DNA from 4 places in the Bacillus sp. SSR7 genome. Region 1 is predicted to be linked to each of the others. Evidence: riboswitches for the same ligand, from Rfam matches in the RefSeq annotation. Region 1 holds a riboswitch; each other region holds the start of a gene.
The links. Region 1 has a riboswitch for thiamine pyrophosphate ahead of tenA (thiaminase II). Riboswitches for the same ligand answer to the same signal wherever they lie in the genome.
Positions count from the first base shown of each region.

Region 2: linked by a shared signal. The riboswitch ahead of tenA (thiaminase II) and the one ahead of tenA (thiaminase II) in region 1 are both predicted to bind thiamine pyrophosphate.
Region 3: linked by a shared signal. The riboswitch ahead of thiT (energy-coupled thiamine transporter ThiT) and the one ahead of tenA (thiaminase II) in region 1 are both predicted to bind thiamine pyrophosphate.
Region 4: linked by a shared signal. The riboswitch ahead of thiM (hydroxyethylthiazole kinase) and the one ahead of tenA (thiaminase II) in region 1 are both predicted to bind thiamine pyrophosphate.

Region 1 covers NZ_JBVVXV010000019.1:120,534-124,741, reverse strand. Annotated here, with positions in the region: gene AC0NJG_RS25470 (DUF3965 domain-containing protein) at 1-353, shown strand, start outside; gene AC0NJG_RS25465 (hypothetical protein) at 578-916, opposite strand; gene AC0NJG_RS25460 (SH3 domain-containing protein) at 922-2,082, opposite strand; TPP riboswitch at 2,352-2,464, shown strand; TPP riboswitch at 2,525-2,627, shown strand; gene tenA (thiaminase II) at 2,710-3,405, shown strand; gene AC0NJG_RS25450 (ABC transporter ATP-binding protein) at 3,374-4,123, shown strand; gene AC0NJG_RS25445 (ABC transporter permease) at 4,123-4,208, shown strand, end outside.
Region 2 covers NZ_JBVVXV010000001.1:265,476-269,683, forward strand. Annotated here, with positions in the region: gene AC0NJG_RS01480 (homoserine dehydrogenase) at 1-392, opposite strand, end outside; gene AC0NJG_RS01485 (heterocycloanthracin/sonorensin family bacteriocin) at 746-1,057, opposite strand; partial or broken gene AC0NJG_RS01490 (N-acetylmuramoyl-L-alanine amidase C-terminal domain-containing protein) at 1,297-1,419, opposite strand; gene tenA (thiaminase II) at 1,734-2,423, opposite strand; TPP riboswitch at 2,547-2,652, opposite strand; gene ddlB (D-alanine--D-alanine ligase) at 2,725-3,639, opposite strand; gene pdxR (MocR-like pyridoxine biosynthesis transcription factor PdxR) at 3,644-4,208, opposite strand, start outside.
Region 3 covers NZ_JBVVXV010000018.1:71,322-75,529, reverse strand. Annotated here, with positions in the region: gene AC0NJG_RS24470 (sensor histidine kinase) at 1-1,258, shown strand, start outside; gene thiT (energy-coupled thiamine transporter ThiT) at 1,468-2,136, opposite strand; TPP riboswitch at 2,223-2,324, opposite strand; gene AC0NJG_RS24460 (FeoA family protein) at 2,519-2,746, shown strand; gene feoB (ferrous iron transport protein B) at 2,743-4,208, shown strand, end outside.
Region 4 covers NZ_JBVVXV010000008.1:104,167-108,374, forward strand. Annotated here, with positions in the region: gene AC0NJG_RS16080 (alpha/beta hydrolase) at 1-476, opposite strand, end outside; gene thiE (thiamine phosphate synthase) at 556-1,215, opposite strand; gene thiM (hydroxyethylthiazole kinase) at 1,232-2,047, opposite strand; TPP riboswitch at 2,112-2,221, opposite strand; gene topB (DNA topoisomerase III) at 2,497-4,208, shown strand, end outside.

The sequences.
Region 1 (4,208 bases):
ATATGATGGAGCATATGACGATAGGGATAATGGATCGATATGATCATTTTATTGGAAAGTTATTATCATATGTGCCATTTTTCGAAATGATCCAAGTTCCACAACATGCATATTATTGTGAAGAATTATTGTATATTTGTAAGGGCATTAAATATAAAGAAGAAATATTACGCAATTATATATTTATACAATTACATGACTGTTTACCATCTTTCTTTAAACTGTTTCTTAAAAATAAGCGTTATGCAACGATTCATGATATTCTGTTCTATTGGTGTGATGATGAACAAAGAATGAGCTTAGAGAAAAAATATAATCTTAGCTTTATTTATGAAAAATATGCTTGTGGATAAAGAGCATTTTCTATATAAATTAAAAAGGATCTCATAATTGAGATCCTTTTTAATTTAGTAAAGCAAGAAAAATGTAATTAAGACGAGAAATAACATTCCATAAAGGAGAAATTGTGCCGTATAGCTTCCTTGTATACCAAAAAAAGTATTTGTTTTTTTGTATAAATTCAATATATATTTTAGCGGATTATCTTTGAAAGATTGATACACGGTGTCTCCTCTTTCTAAGCTTCTTGTTCGTGTTTTTTGTTAGTAGGAACATGAATGTATCTAGCTATGATTAATAAAACAGCCATAAAGAATACGGGAAATACGGTAGATAAATAAAAACCATTACTAATAATATTTGTTATTAAGGCACTTAATAGAAAGATGGCATTATAAATATGGGCAATTTTTTGTTTTAGTTGAACTTGAAAAGCTTCCATCATAATTTCTAAAGCAACAAAAGCAATGATAATAGATAAAAATACAGTATTTGTATTATAAATTACTAAGCAACAGATTAAGCCTAAAAAGGCTAAGTATTCAATTAAGAGAGGTATATTGATATTGCGTGGCATACAATTTACCTAACTAAATATGGCAGTGGGTTTACTGCATTTGTTTTTTCAAAATTCCATTCTCCATTGTGTAATTCAAAATGAAGATGTTGCCCGTATGAATGACCTGTGTTTCCCATATGACCTACTAATTGTCCAGCTTGTACTTGATCACCAGCTTGTACAGTGCGATCTTTCATGTGAGCATAGACTGTTGTATATAATTTCCCGTTTATTTGATGAGCGATGAACACAACATTGCCATAGCTAGCTGAATAATATGATTTCACGACTTTACCTGCCGCCGCCGCCTGGATAGAGACATTACCCTGAGCTGCGATATCTATACCATAATGCATTTGTTCCCAGCGCATATCAAATGTTGAGCTAATTCTTCCTTGAGTAGGGAATTTGAAAACGGCTGGAATGGAAGTAGGTTGAGCCGTTTGAGCTTGTGATTGCGTTTGGTTTTGCACTACATAATGTTTTGCCACGTATCCGTATCCTGTGCCAAAACGAATTTTATACCAAGTTCCTACAGTTTCCACTACTTGTAATTGTGTACCATTTTGCAATGAACCAAGTAGTGCGCTACTTGTACTAGCGTCGCTACGTACATTAAGTTTAGGTGTTGCAACTGTGTATTTCGCATTATTTTGAACTGTGATGCCTTTTACTAAAGGCTGTGAACCATTAGATACGAATGCCTTTTGTACGTAACCTGTTTTGCCATTATGTAAAATTTTATACCACTCGCCTTGTTCTTCTTGAATGGTAACGAATTTCCCATTTGGTAATACATCTAAAATTGAAGATTCTAGATTAGGTTCAGAACGAACGTTTAATGCATTGGCATTGACGATATATTGATTATTAGATTGAAGTTTGTTTTTTAGTAGAATAGAATCTTTTTGTACGTAACCTACTTTATTATTAACAGATACTTTATACCAGTCATTAGTTGTTTCAAGTATATTCACTTTCGTATTAAAGCGAATTGTATCAATTGATGAGCTATTTGTGTTATCTTTTGTATGTAAGGCTACTTGATCGACTTTGACATATCCAGTTTTCACATTAGATAATTGTTCAGCGTTGGCTGTTTGTACATTTGTTTCTCCCATAGAAGGAAGTAAAGAAGCAATTGCGACAGTAGTTGCTGTTAAAGCAGTAGCTTTCATATTCATATAATAGAGACCTCCTCTAGTTGTATAGTTGTAATTTTATTATAGTATAAAGATATAATATAGTGGGTGTATTCACATAAATGTAATATGAAATCAATATAAAAATAAATTTTTTGAGGATAATGATTCATTTTTATCCAATTCATTAGGATAATAATTTCCAAAATAGAATATAAGTATTATATGGCTTTGTTATTTTGTTGACAATTGAGAAAATTAAAAAAGTTGATGATGTCTTATTACGGTGTTATACTGACAGTGATAATTTTATAGTTTGCTAGGAGAGCTGGTGTTGCCAGCTGAGAGTAAGACCTTAAGTCTTTGATCCTTTTTATTACCTGATCTAGATTATGCTAGCGTAGGGAAGCAATTCGGACACTAATAATGAGTCCCCGTTTCTTTGCGTATAGAAACGGGGCTTTTTTATTTGAAAATTTCATATTGAAACCACTAGGGGTGCTTGTTGTGCTGAGAGAGGAATAATCCTTAACCCTTACAGACCTGATCTAGGTAATACTAGCGAAGGGAAGTGGAGCAACGAATAAATTATAATTTTATTTGCTGTAACCACTTCTTATTTAGAAGTGGTTTTTTATTTAGATATATAAATTGAAAGGGGATAGAGAAATGAAATTTTGCGATAGATTATTAGAAACTGTACAACCAGTTTGGGAGATGAGTCATAATCATCCATTTGTTGTAGGTATGGGGGATGGCACATTAGAAAAAGATAAGTTTCAGTATTACATTATTCAAGATTATTTATATTTGTTAGATTATGCAAAGCTATATGCGATCGGTGTTGTAAAGGCAACGAATCCACAAGTAATGGGGAAATTTGCTGAACAAATTGATGGGATATTAAATGGAGAAATGACAATTCATAAACAATATGCAAAAAGACTTGGAATTTCTATAGAGGAGATAGAGTCTGCAAAGCCATCTGCTAAAAATCTAGCTTATACAAATTACATGATGTCTGTATCTCAAAATGGCACACTTGCAGAATTAATAGCAGCACTTCTTCCATGTATGTGGAGCTACTGGGAAATTGGAAAGCGTTTAAATGATATTCCTGGAGCAAGGGATCATGAATTCTTTGGTGAGTGGATTCAAGGATATAGTTCTGAAGAATACGGTAACCTTTGTATTTGGTTAATCGATTTATTAAATGAAATGGCAGTTGGAAAGTCTGAAAAAGAGCTAGATCGATTAGAAGAGATTTTCCTATATTCCAGTCGATTTGAATATTTATTCTGGGATATGTCCTATCGTAAGGAGATGTGGGGATTTGAGGAGCAAGAACATACTACAGTTTCATAATGTTTCTTTTCATTATGATGAGAAGCCAATCATCAATGAATTAAATGCTTCTATACAAGATAAAGAGTTTGTAAGTATTATCGGACCGAGTGGATGCGGGAAAAGTACTTTATTTCGCCTTATTACAGGTTTAGAAGAAGTAAGTACGGGACAGATAGAGCTGAAAGAAACAAAGAGCCATCCTGTAGGGTATATGCCCCAAAAAGATATGCTCCTGCCGTGGAGAACGATTATTGAGAATGCTGCCCTACCGTTAGAGTGCCAAGGTGTACAGAAGAAAGAAGCACAAATAAGGGCAAAGGAACTATTGCATAAATTTGGCTTACAAGGGTATGAGACAAAATATCCGAAAGATTTATCTGGTGGTATGAGACAACGCGTATCCTTTATTCGAACTTTATTAACAGGCGGGGAGATATTGCTGTTAGATGAACCGTTTAGCGCGTTGGATGCTTTAACGAAGGCATCTTTGCAAGAATGGTTGTTTGAACAATGGAAAGAGTGGGAAAAAACAATTTTATTTATCACTCATGATGTGGAAGAAGCATTGTTTCTTTCTAATCGAATTTTCGTTGTAGAAAATCAACCGATAACTACTTTAACCGAGAGGATTGTACCGCTTGATCGTAATCGGACAAGAAAAGATTTATATAAGCCTGAAGTGATAGCGCTTAAAGATGAGCTCCTTAGTATGTTGCAAAGGCAGGTACTCGTATGATGAACCGGTTGAAGGAGCTATTACCTGCTCTTACGCTTTCTAGTATTTTACTTGCTCTTTGGGAAGTAGGCGCAAGAATTGTAGA
Region 2 (4,208 bases), on a different contig from region 1:
TCAGCAAGACAAATGGAAGACTGCGATAACGGAACAAATGACCTACTTGTATTCGATCCATATTGTTTTATTTTCTCATAATTCATATCTAACATGTAATGTAGACAGTTTACACCATCCTCAATAGTATGTAGAGATTCTTTTTCTAATCGTTCCAATAATTTACTATTACAAGCAACTGGAAGAGGATACAGCTTATCTAATTTCATATTTTGATAAATTAATTCTAAACGAGATAATATATTATCTTTCTTCTTTTCAGATGTTACAGTACTTTTCATGTAATTAAGTTCATTTAATAACATTGTCAATTCATCTCTTTTTCCGTATAAATCCTTAGCTATTTTTCTCTTTAGTTTGTACGAATGGATAATAGATTTAAATTCAATCATTTTAATACACTTCCTAATTAAATATTATTTACCCATTATTATATAGATAAACAGTACTTTTTAATCCTATTTAAAATACACTCAAGCCTCTTAATTTACTATCTATTAACATTACATTAACCTTACATATTTGTAATAATTTCATTAGCTACACACTAGCTAGTAGAAATCACTCCTTAAATTAGACAGACATTTGATGATAAATCCATAAAAAAAGCAATGATTAGATTTTAAATCTAATCATCGCTTTATCTACCTCACCTTGATTTACACCTATATATCCATTAGCGATAGCTATATTCTTTGTCGGCATGTACATGTATAAAGCTAATGTTTTTTATTAATAAATGTAGTCAATATTCATATATTACAATAGCATCAGAAGTACCATTAAAACAATTAGAGCAACTACCACAGCTGCCACAACCGCCACAACTAAAACAACCAAAACAACCGAAGCAACCAAAACAACGGAATCCACCACAGCGACCTGCACAACCGCCACAACGACCACAACCTCCACAGCGACCACAACCGCCACAGCGACGAGCAGCATCTTCAATATAGTAATATGGATATTGGTTTTGCTGATCCCAATACACAATATCTCCAGACCGGTAATCATTAAGGCTTAACGCTTGTAGTTCTTGTTGAAACTGATTCATTTTCATAACCTCCGTTTATAAAATAAAACCTCATCGATGCTTTCCTATATCTCTGTTCGTTAAATCTAAGTAGAAATAGCGCTATAAACTAAGTTCAATTCATACACCAACAAAGTATGACTTAACACTAGATGATGCACCTTGTTTATGTACCTATTTTTACTATGGGCTCATTTTTATAAATAGAAATTATAAAATTTGAATTCTAGTGTTATATCTTCATGCTTACTAAGTTCAATTCATTTCTCAATAACCATGATGCCGTACCCTTTACGTTCAAGGTAGAATTTCATTCCATTACGCTGTTCATCTGAAGTTGGAGCAGTAACGAAATATGTTAATCCGTTTGTTTGTAATATAAAGTGAAACTTTAATCAGTGGGGGGTTTCTTCATCCCCACTGATTATCAGCCCTCACCAATCGGACTTTTATGGGCAGTTGATCCCCGCCTAACTTCTTTGCTTTCGCTGAATTTTGCGGTGGGGGTCTTACTGCCCATTAAAGCGGGATAAATGTGGCAGAAGTTTAACCAGTTAATGCGCAAAAAATTAACTTAACTAACTTATCGATATGACATTTTGCCGTATCCGTAACACTATCAACTTTACGCAAATCTAGCAAGAAAAAATATATAGATAGGCATTATCCATACCTATCTATAATGTTACTTTCATTTTTATCCAATTACATCTTTTACGTCTGTATCCACTGGCCACTTTTCTAAAGTATAAGCCATTTCCCAAAATGAATATTCATATTGACTACTAATAATAAAATGTTGTTTCATTCGCTTACGGTCTGATTCAGTTACTTTTTCAGCGATAGTATCTAACCGTGTAATTTGCTCTTCAACTAATGTACGGAACCAATCAGATCCATAAGCAGAAATCCATTCGTTATAAATTGGCTCTTCTGGCTGACACTCTTTTAAACGCTCACCAATTTCATAATATAACCAATAACAAGGTAAAATGGCTGCAATGATATCGCCTAAATGTCCTTCGTACGCAGCACGATACATATGTGAAGTATATGCGTATGCAGTTGGAGCAGGGATAAAATTATCTTTTTCTTCTTGTGTTATCCCTAGTTTCTTCGCAAAATTCTCATGTAATGATAATTCCGCCTCATATGTATTTTGGGCATGGTGTGCCATACGAGCTGTCGTTTCTAATTCCAGTGCTTTTGCAGCTCCTAATGTTTGTACTCTAGCAAAGTGACTTAAATAATATGAATCTTGAAGCACGTAATAGCGAAAACTAGCTAAATCTAACGTTCCTTCACCAAGTTTTTTTACAAAAGGATGATGAAAACTAGCTTCCCAAATTGAATCTACTTCTTTACGCAATGATTGTGAAAAAGTCATTTAAATTCCTCCAATAATTCATTTAATATAAGTATTTATCCACAGCTATTAACGCTTTAAAATAAAAAAACTTTCTTTACAGGCGTAAAGAAAGTGAAATTGACAGTATTTATACATAAAATAGCAATGTCTTTTCCACTTCCCTACGCTGGCATTAACCAGATCAGGTACTAAGAGTCTCAAATTCCCATTTGATCTCAGCCTATAATAGGCCCCCCTAGTGGATAAATATTTAATTATCGTATTGTATTCATCATAACACACTTCATGTTACTGTCAAAAGTATTCATAATACCACTACTTAAAACCCTTCTTCTTTTCTTACTCTTAATGAAGTTTCAATAATCATATCTAATAGTTTACTATAATGAATTCCCGCTGCACCTGCACTTTTCGGTAGTAAACTTGCTTGTGTCATCCCTGGTAATGTATTAACCTCCATTACATATGGAATACCGTCTTTCACCATCATATCAACTCTTGCATAAACACTACATTTTAATGCTTTATAGCAAGCCAGTGACGCTTTGTTTACACGTTCTTTTAATTCAGCTGGAAGTTCAATAACTTCTTCAATAGTACCTGCATCATCATATTTCGCATTGTAATCAAAGAACTCCGCTGCATGTCGAATTGAAATGATAGGTAACTGTTTACCATCAAAAATGGAACATGTAATCTCATCACCTTTTATATATTTCTCTATTACTACTTCAGAATCCCATTCGAACACAGTTTCTAGCATTGAAATTAATTCGTCTTTATCATAGACAATTTTCACCCCAACACTCGATCCACCAGAGTTTGGTTTTACCACTAAAGGAAATCCTAATTTATCTAATTCATCAAGATTAAGATCCTCCATTTTTGTAAGTTCAATCCAATCTGGTGTTTCTATTCCTTCATAACGTAAAATCTTTTTCGAAATATTTTTGTCCATACATATACCGCTAGATAACATATTGCTTCCGCTATATGGAATACCTAAACTTTCAAGCGTTCCTTGAACTGTCCCATCTTCTCCGTATTTTCCGTGTAATGCGAGCAGCGCGAAATCAATGTCCTTCGCTTTTTCGATTAAATCCATTTTTTCGTTTAACGTAATTGGAACTATTTCATACTTACTTTTATCTAAATGTGCGATCATTTCATTTCCAGTCATAATTGATACTTGTTTTTCAGAAGATACTCCACCCATAATAACGCCAATTCTCATTTCCTCAACTCCAAATTTCATTTTTTATTGTATCACCAATTATTTTGATTCCCCGAACTATGTCTTCTTCTTTCAGACGTGAAAATCCTAATCGAAACGTGTTCGCTCCTCCTCCATCAGAATAAAAAACATCTCCAGGAGAAAATGTAACCCCTTGCTCATAACACTTTTGCAAAAGCGTACGGGCATGAATTTTTTCTTCTAACTCTATAAATAAATGGAGGCCACCATCACCGGTCATTCTTTGAAACGGAATGTACTCGTTACATGCCCCAACAGCTAACTCATATTTTTTCTTATAAACTGATCTTGCCTTTTTTAAATATTTTTCAAAATATCCTTCATGTAAATATTGAAATAGAACAGCTTGATCTAATGTAGAAGTGTGAATCGTTCTTGCTCTTTTTACACTTTCTAAATGATGAATTAGTTCTTTATCTGCAATAATCCATCCTACACGTAAACCAGGGAAAAGTACCTTCGAAAAGCTACTAATATAAATCACATTATTACCAGCACCAGCAAAAGTTAATAATGGTGCTAAATGTGAACCTGAATAACGTAGTTCT
Region 3 (4,208 bases), on a different contig from region 1:
AGCTGTCCAGGAAGAATCTGCTCAAGAATTAGATGCTTACATAAGTGGGCGGGTTACGAAAGTTCAGCTTCCTGATGTAACAGGTCCTATAAATCCAATTTATAAAAATAGCATCTTCTTAGATAACATAAAAGAATTTCAAACGGATTTATTATTAAAAGAGAGCAAGCACATACAATATGCAATACAAACAATGGACTATGAAAAAAATGATATTAAATATAAATTATTAATCAAGCCAACAAAAGAAAAAGATGGATCAGTAACTTATATATATGCGATGGCTTCTTTACAGCCTGTAGATGAAGCTGTACAAATGGTGCAAGATTACTACATTTACATCATTGCATTTGTAGTTGTTCTTATTTTTCTAGCGTCATTCTATTATTCAAAACAAATTGCAAAGCCGTTATTAAAAATAAATGATACAACGAAGAAAATAGCGCATTTAGATTTTACAGAAAAAATACCGATTACTTCAAAAGATGAAATTGGTGATTTATCGAAAAATATTAATGTATTATCCAATAAACTCCATTCCCATATTGGACAGCTAGAACAAGATATTGAAAAGGAAAGAAAATTAGAAAAGACGCGGAAAGAATTCATTTCTGGTGTTTCGCATGAACTAAAAACACCGCTGAGTATTATGAAAAGCTGTATTTCTATTTTAAAAGATGGAGTAGCTGAGCATAAAAAGGAGTATTATTTTCAAGCGATGGAACGAGAAGTAGATAAAATGGATACGTTAATTTTGGATATGCTGGAGTTAGCTAAATTTGAGTCAGGTACATATAAAATGAAAAAGGATCCATTTTATATTGATACAGTAATGGAAGATATATGTGAACACCTTTCTGTAGAAATAGAGAAAAAAGAACTTCATGTTCATAAAAATATAGGTCCATTTGAAGTAGTCGCAAATCAAGGCCGGATTGAACAAGTCATCGTGAACTTCATTACGAATGCTATACGTTATACACCAAATAAAGAAGATATTATTATTTCTACAATAGATGAGAAGGATCGTATAAAAGTGTGTATTGAAAATAAAGGTACTCACATTGAAGAAGAGCAATTAGATAAAATTTGGGATCGTTTTTATCGCGTGGATGCAGCTCGTCAACGTTCGCAAGGTGGAACAGGTCTTGGGCTTGCCATTTCAAAGAATATTTTAGAACTACATGATGCTGAATATGGAGTAAAGAATACAGAAGATGGTGTATTATTTTATTTCTACTTATTGAAAAAAGCGTAGATGATGCATGCTACGCTTTTTTAATTTATTTTCATATTATCTTTACTTAATCTTTATTTTCAAGCGATATAATCTGGTTAGAAAATGAGGTTATGTAAGGAGTCGATGAACCGTGCATAGCAATTGGCTAAGTATAATGGTATTTATTTTTCTTTGCGCATTTATTGTTTTTTTAATTGATATTACGATATGAACAAAAAGAGCGCTTATTAAGCGCCCTTTTTGTTTGCATTTATTTGATAAGCATTGATGCTCTTGAATAAGCGTGGTGAAGTAAGGAATAAAAATATAAGTAAAACGGTACATAGAATATAGGAACCAATCATTGTACTACCATTTACGATTAATGAATAAAGCACAGCTGATTGACCTTTCGGCGCATATTGCCCCCAGAAAATAATACCGGCAATAAAGTGACAGAAGTAGCGAGCAAAGCTACCGATAAATGTAGCAAGGATAATATAACCAAGAACTTTTTTTCCTTCGTTTTGTTTTGAAGAAGGTTTGTCTTTACGGCTACCTAAATTTGATTGTTCTAAGTTATTTTCATTAGACGTTAAAAGTGCTTTTTGAATTGGACGATAGAATAAGCCAGCAAATCCGATAAAAGCAAAGGCAATGAAGTACTCAATGAATGCTTGAATAGGTGTTAAAATGTAAGCATCTCCCACGACAATTTGTAATAGTCCCCAAACTAAACCACCTAAGAAAGCTGATTTAAAGCCCCAGCGGTATGCAATAATAAAAATAGGAATCATAGCAAATGAAATGGAACCGCCTGTTGGAAGTTTAATTGATAATGGTAAAATATCGATGACCAGGGCGAAGGCTGCAAGAATAGCAGATTCGATCATCGCTTGTAAATTGGTGTTACGCATGTTGTCTCCCCCTAAATCCAAGTTGTACAAAAAAGAATAGATATCATAGGAGGATACGAAATACGTAAATAAAAATGAGGTATGTATTTCGGACGTTTGCACAATCCCTGCGTTAGCATTAACTAACAGGTTCGAAGGGTCGGAACGAAGTGTTCCCTCTCAGCGACATGGCTCCCCCTGTGATAACGAGATTCTTTATTTGCTACTGTTTATTGTAAGCGAAATGGATGAGAATGGCAAATGAATACAGTATGACAATAATTGAAATAGAATTGTAGCAAAATGTTAATAAATATGAAGTAAAAAGTTATAGTCCAAGTGAAATAGAGTATGATATAATTTTTTTGAAAATAATTATCATTCTCTTCTGAGGGGGAAGTTTATGAGTTTAGTAGATATTAAAATTGGTGAGAAAGTGTTAGTAAAAAGCGTTCATTCTTTAGATCAACTATTAAAGAGAAGACTAGCTGCTTTCGGTCTTTCTGAAGGAAGCGAACTTCGTATGAAACAAAAAGCGATGTTCAAAGGTCCTTGTACATTGGAGTGTCGTGGACAGTTAATTAGTATTCGTCATTGTGACGCGAAAATGATAAAGGTGGAATTAGCGTGAATAAGGTTGCTTTGCTAGGGAACCCGAATACAGGGAAGACATCGTTATTTAATGCACTTACTGGTTCTTATGAGTATGTAGGAAACTGGAGTGGTGTAACAGTAGAAAAGAAGGTTGGTAAATTAAAAGATAAGCAAGGAACATTAATTGATTTACCAGGCGTTTATGACTTGAATCCAGTTTCACGTGATGAAGGTGTTGTAACAAACTTTCTACTAACAGAAGAATTTCAGCATATGTTAAATATTGTGGATTCCTCGCAGTTTGAACGAAATATGCATTTAACGTTGCAATTACTTGAATTTGGTAAGCCAGTTTCAATTGGTTTAAATATGATTGATGTGGCGAAGCAAAGAGGAATTGTAATTGATGTAAAACGATTATCAGAACAATTAGGTGTAACAGTCGTTCCTGTCGTTGCAAGAAGTGGAAAAGGCTGTGAAGAACTACTTGCGACTCTTAAAGAAAATGACAAAAAAGAGAAAAAGCCATTCCTTATTTCATATGGTGTACAAATGGATGAAGGAATCGAAGAGGTAATTTCTCTTTTAGAGAAAGCGAATTATGAGCATCCAAGATGGTTAGCTCTTCAATTTTTAAGTAATAACGAAGTAGTAGAAAAAGAAATGAAAGCATTACCAATTTATAAGGAACTTGTAGCCATTCGATCTCGCTTAGAAAGAAAACTTGATTGTACGTTGGAAGAGCACATTTACAAAACTCGTGAAGCGTATATTGAAAAGTTAAAAACAAATGTTATGAAGCATGAGAAAGAAGGGAAAATTCCTTTTTCAGAAAAAATTGATAGATTAATTACACATAAAATTTTAGGACTTCCAATCTTTTTAGCAGTTATGTTTTTTATTTTTCAGGTTACGTTTACGTGGATTGGTACACCATTATCTGATATGTTAGATGAGTTTTTTGGTGGAAAGCTTACGGATTGGGTGACAGCTGGACTTACAAGTGTTGGAGCTTCTGATTTTATTCAAGCACTCGTTACAGAAGGTATTATTGCCGGTGTTGGTGCCGTATTAGTATTCGTTCCACAAATCTTTGCATTATTCTTTTTCATTTCATTATTAGAAGACTCAGGGTATATGGCGCGAATTGCAGTTGTTATGGATAGAATTATGGAATTCTTCGGCTTGAATGGAAAAGCGTTCATTCCAATGATTATCGGTTTCGGATGTAATGTTCCAGGTATTATGGCAGCGAGAACGATTGAACAAGAAAAAGAACGTTTACTTACAGTTCTTGTAACGCCATTTATGTCTTGTTCGGCACGTTTACCTGTATATGCGTTATTTGCGGGCGTATTCTTCCCGCATAGTCAGGCGACTGTTGTGTTTTCTTTATATGTTGCAGGGATTGTCCTTGCGTTATTAGTTACAAAAATTATGTCTCTTACCATTTTAAAAGCGGAAAAGTCTATTTTCGTCATTGAACTACCTCCTTATCG
Region 4 (4,208 bases), on a different contig from region 1:
GAAAAACCTAATATATACTCATGTAGTATTTCTTCTTCACACCAATATGGTGCAAAATCATCTATATGTGATCCTCTCCAATGTAAAGAAAATAGTCCAGCCTTCGCTTTTTCATTTCCATAAGTAAATAACTTCGGGTTAGCTGTTAGCTGCTGTTTCTTAAAGATTTCTTCACACTTTTTCACTATCATTTTAAAAGCTGTCTTCTCTCGTAATCCCTTTAAATCTTCATCCTGCATAAGTGTATGTGGATTCCACCAAATCCCCTTTTCTAAAGCTTCGTTTAAACTAACAATTGCTTCCTCATACTTACCTTCTGCCGAAAATGCACACGCTTCCCAAAAACTAGTTTTTTCTATTCTTTCAGGAAACTCCCTTTTTGCTTTATCTATGCATCTATAAATCGCTTCGAATTCCCTTTTTTCGAATAAACGAAACAACTCATTTTGCAACTCTACAAACCGTTTCCTTTTCAAACAATCCTCCCCCTTTTTCTAACTACCGATATCAAAAAATAAAAAGCTATGTAGCGTTTTAATACTACATAGCCTTCTTCTACAAACTCTTACTTACTTCCTCTACTAGCTTCTTCGTACTTTCATACGCAGATTCCGCTAAACTAATCGCAGAAATAACTGAAACACCGTCCGCACCCGCTTCTATAACCGAAGCTGTATTCTCAATTGTAATCCCACCAATTCCAACAATCGGCATTGTAATTCCTTGTTCTCTAAAGTGAGCTAAACCTTTCGTTCCTTGCACCGCTTTCGTATCTTTTTTCGTACTCGTTGGGAAAATAGGGCCAACACCTAAATAATCCGCTCCATTTTCAATTGCCCAGTGTGCTTCTTCAATTGTATGTGTAGATACACCAACAATTTTATCACCCATTTTTTCACGAACAGAAGTAATTCCTTCATCATCTTGTCCAACATGCACGCCATCTGCATCTAACTCAAGAGCTAGTTCCACATCATCATTTACGATGAATGGTACACCGTACTCCTTACAAATTGCTTGTAGTTCTTTTGCGAAACAAATGCGTTTCTCTCCCGTTAAAGCGCCTTCTCCCTTTTCACGAAATTGAAAAATTGTTATACCGCCTTCAAGTGCATCTCTCAATACTTGTAGTGGCTTCTTCGTACAATTGTTACTTCCCATAATAAAATATACTGATAACAACCTAGACATTTCAGCCTTTGTAATACGTGACATCTAATTCCCCTCCTTACTATATAATCTCAATCTTTCCATACTCCTCAATATCACCTGAAGTGGTATTTGCTAATTGATTTAAAAATTCAATTTGGAAACTACCAGGTCCCTGCTCCACTGTCTTAGCAGCTGCCAGTTCCGCAGCTACACCATAAAACGTTAATGCAGCTACCGCTGCCTTTACATAATCCTTTTCTACTGCTACAAATGCTCCTATTACAGAAGTTAGTAGACAACCAGTTCCCGTAACTTTCGTTAAAATAGGGTGACCATTTTGAATAAGAATCGTTCGCTCTCCATCTGTAACAACATCTTCTTTTCCAGTAATCACCGCAACTGTATTTAATTCATCAGCTGCCTGTTTTGCAATACTTACGACATTTCCATTTCCAGCACCGGCGTCTACCCCTTTAATTTCCCATCTCTCATTAATAACGTTCGCTATTTCAGCTGCATTTCCGCGAATAATTGCTAAATCGATTTCGGCTGGAATATGTCTCGCAACTTCTGTTCGATACGATGTTGCTCCTGCACCAACTGGATCAAACAATACTGGTACATTGTTCACATTTGCTGATTTACCCGCAAGTAACATCGCTTCTACTTCTTCAGGACGAAGTGTCCCCATATTTATTACTAACGCTCCAGCAATGCTAGCCATTTCTGCCACTTCTTCTTTTGCATACGCCATTACAGGCGATGCTCCTAGCGCTAACAAACCGTTAGCTGTAAAATTCGTTACAACAACATTTGTAATATTATGAACGAGCGGATTAGATTCTCTCACCAAATCCACTACTTTACTAATTTCTTTCATATTCATCTTTCTCATCCCCTAACTATAGTGATGGGAGATACACAAAAAGGCACTTTGCGCGTACGCAAAGTGCCTGAACATGTGCTTTTACACTTCTCCCTACGCTGGCATTATCCAACAGGTTCAAATGGTCAATGACGGATTAGTCATACTCTCAGTTTGTATCCACAAACTCCCATGTGCTTATTATTCATCTACTTCAAAGTCTACTCTTATTCTAGTAAAATAACAAGTTCTTTACTTTTCTATTTCATATAGAAGAAACTGATAAAACAATAAGCATAATAAATAAGTATCTTTTTTCATAGTCTCATCATGGTGCATACTATGTTCTGTCGATATCATTTGATTTCGAACAGATTTTGTTCACTCCACTAAAAAGCGTTCAAATCTAGAGTGAAACTGAATCTCAAGAAGATGTATGCTATAGTTAACGTATGGAAATTTGAAAGGATGTTTTTAATATGTCAAAAAGCGTTGTAATCGCTGAAAAGCCTTCCGTTGCACGAGATATTGCTCGCGTACTGAAGTGCGATAAAAAGGGAAACGGCTACCTTGAAGGTAGTAAATATATTGTGACTTGGGCTTTAGGTCACCTCGTTACATTAGCAGATCCAGAAAGCTACGATGTGAAATATAAAAAGTGGAATTTAGAAGATTTACCGATGCTACCTGAGCGTTTGAAATTAACAGTTATTAAACAAACAGGGAAACAATTTAATGCTGTAAAAAGTCAGCTACTTAGAAAAGATGTAAATGAAATTATTGTAGCGACAGACGCTGGACGCGAAGGAGAATTAGTTGCTCGTTGGATTATTGATAAGGTTCGAATTAACAAACCAATCAAACGTTTATGGATTTCATCTGTTACTGATAAAGCAATTAAAGATGGTTTTGCAAATTTAAAACCAGGTAAGGCATATGACAATTTATATGCTTCAGCAGTTGCACGTTCAGAAGCTGACTGGTATATCGGTCTTAACGCAACTCGAGCTTTAACAACTCGCTTTAATGCCCAGCTGAATTGCGGCCGCGTACAAACACCTACTGTTGCTATGATCGCTAATCGTGAAGATGAAATAAAGAACTTCAAAGCCCAAACTTACTACGGCATTGAAGCGCAAACTACGAATCAGTTAAAACTAACTTGGCAAGATGCAAATGGCAATAGCCGCAGTTTTAATAAAGAAAAAATTGATGGTATTGTAAAAGTTTTAGATAAACATAATGCTACTGTTGTGGAAATTGATAAAAAACAGAAGAAATCATTTTCTCCTGGTCTTTACGATTTAACTGAATTACAACGTGATGCCAATAAAAAGTTCGGTTACTCTGCGAAAGAAACATTAAACATTATGCAGAAATTATATGAGCAACACAAAGTGCTAACGTACCCTCGTACAGATTCGCGCTATATTTCATCTGATATCGTTGGAACACTTCCAGAACGTCTAAAAGCATGTGGTGTTGGAGAGTACCGTTCCTTAGCACATAAAGTATTACAAAAGCCTATCAAGGCTAATAAATCATTTGTTGATGATAGTAAAGTAAGCGATCACCACGCAATTATTCCGACAGAAGGATACGTTAACTTCTCAGCCTTCACAGATAAAGAACGTAAAATTTATGATTTAGTTGTAAAACGCTTCTTAGCTGTTTTATTCCCAGCATTCGAATACGAACAACTAACGTTACGCACAAAGGTTGGTAATGAAACATTCATTGCACGCGGAAAAACAATTTTACATGCCGGCTGGAAGGAAGTATACGAAAATCGCTTTGAAGATGATGATGTAACTGATGATGTTAAAGAGCAGCTTTTACCTCGCATCGAAAAAGGCGATACATTAACTGTAAAATTAATTATGCAAACATCAGGCCAAACGAAAGCACCTGCACGTTTTAACGAGGCTACTTTACTTTCAGCAATGGAAAACCCTACAAAATATATGGATACGCAAAATAAACAACTTGCTGATACATTAAAATCAACTGGTGGATTAGGTACTGTAGCAACGCGTGCTGATATTATCGACAAGCTATTCAATTCGTTCTTAATTGAAAAACGTGGTAAAGATATTCACATTACTTCAAAAGGCCGTCAGTTACTTGATTTAGTACCAGAAGAGTTAAAATCACCTACACTAACTGGTGAGTGGGAACAAAAGCTAGAGGC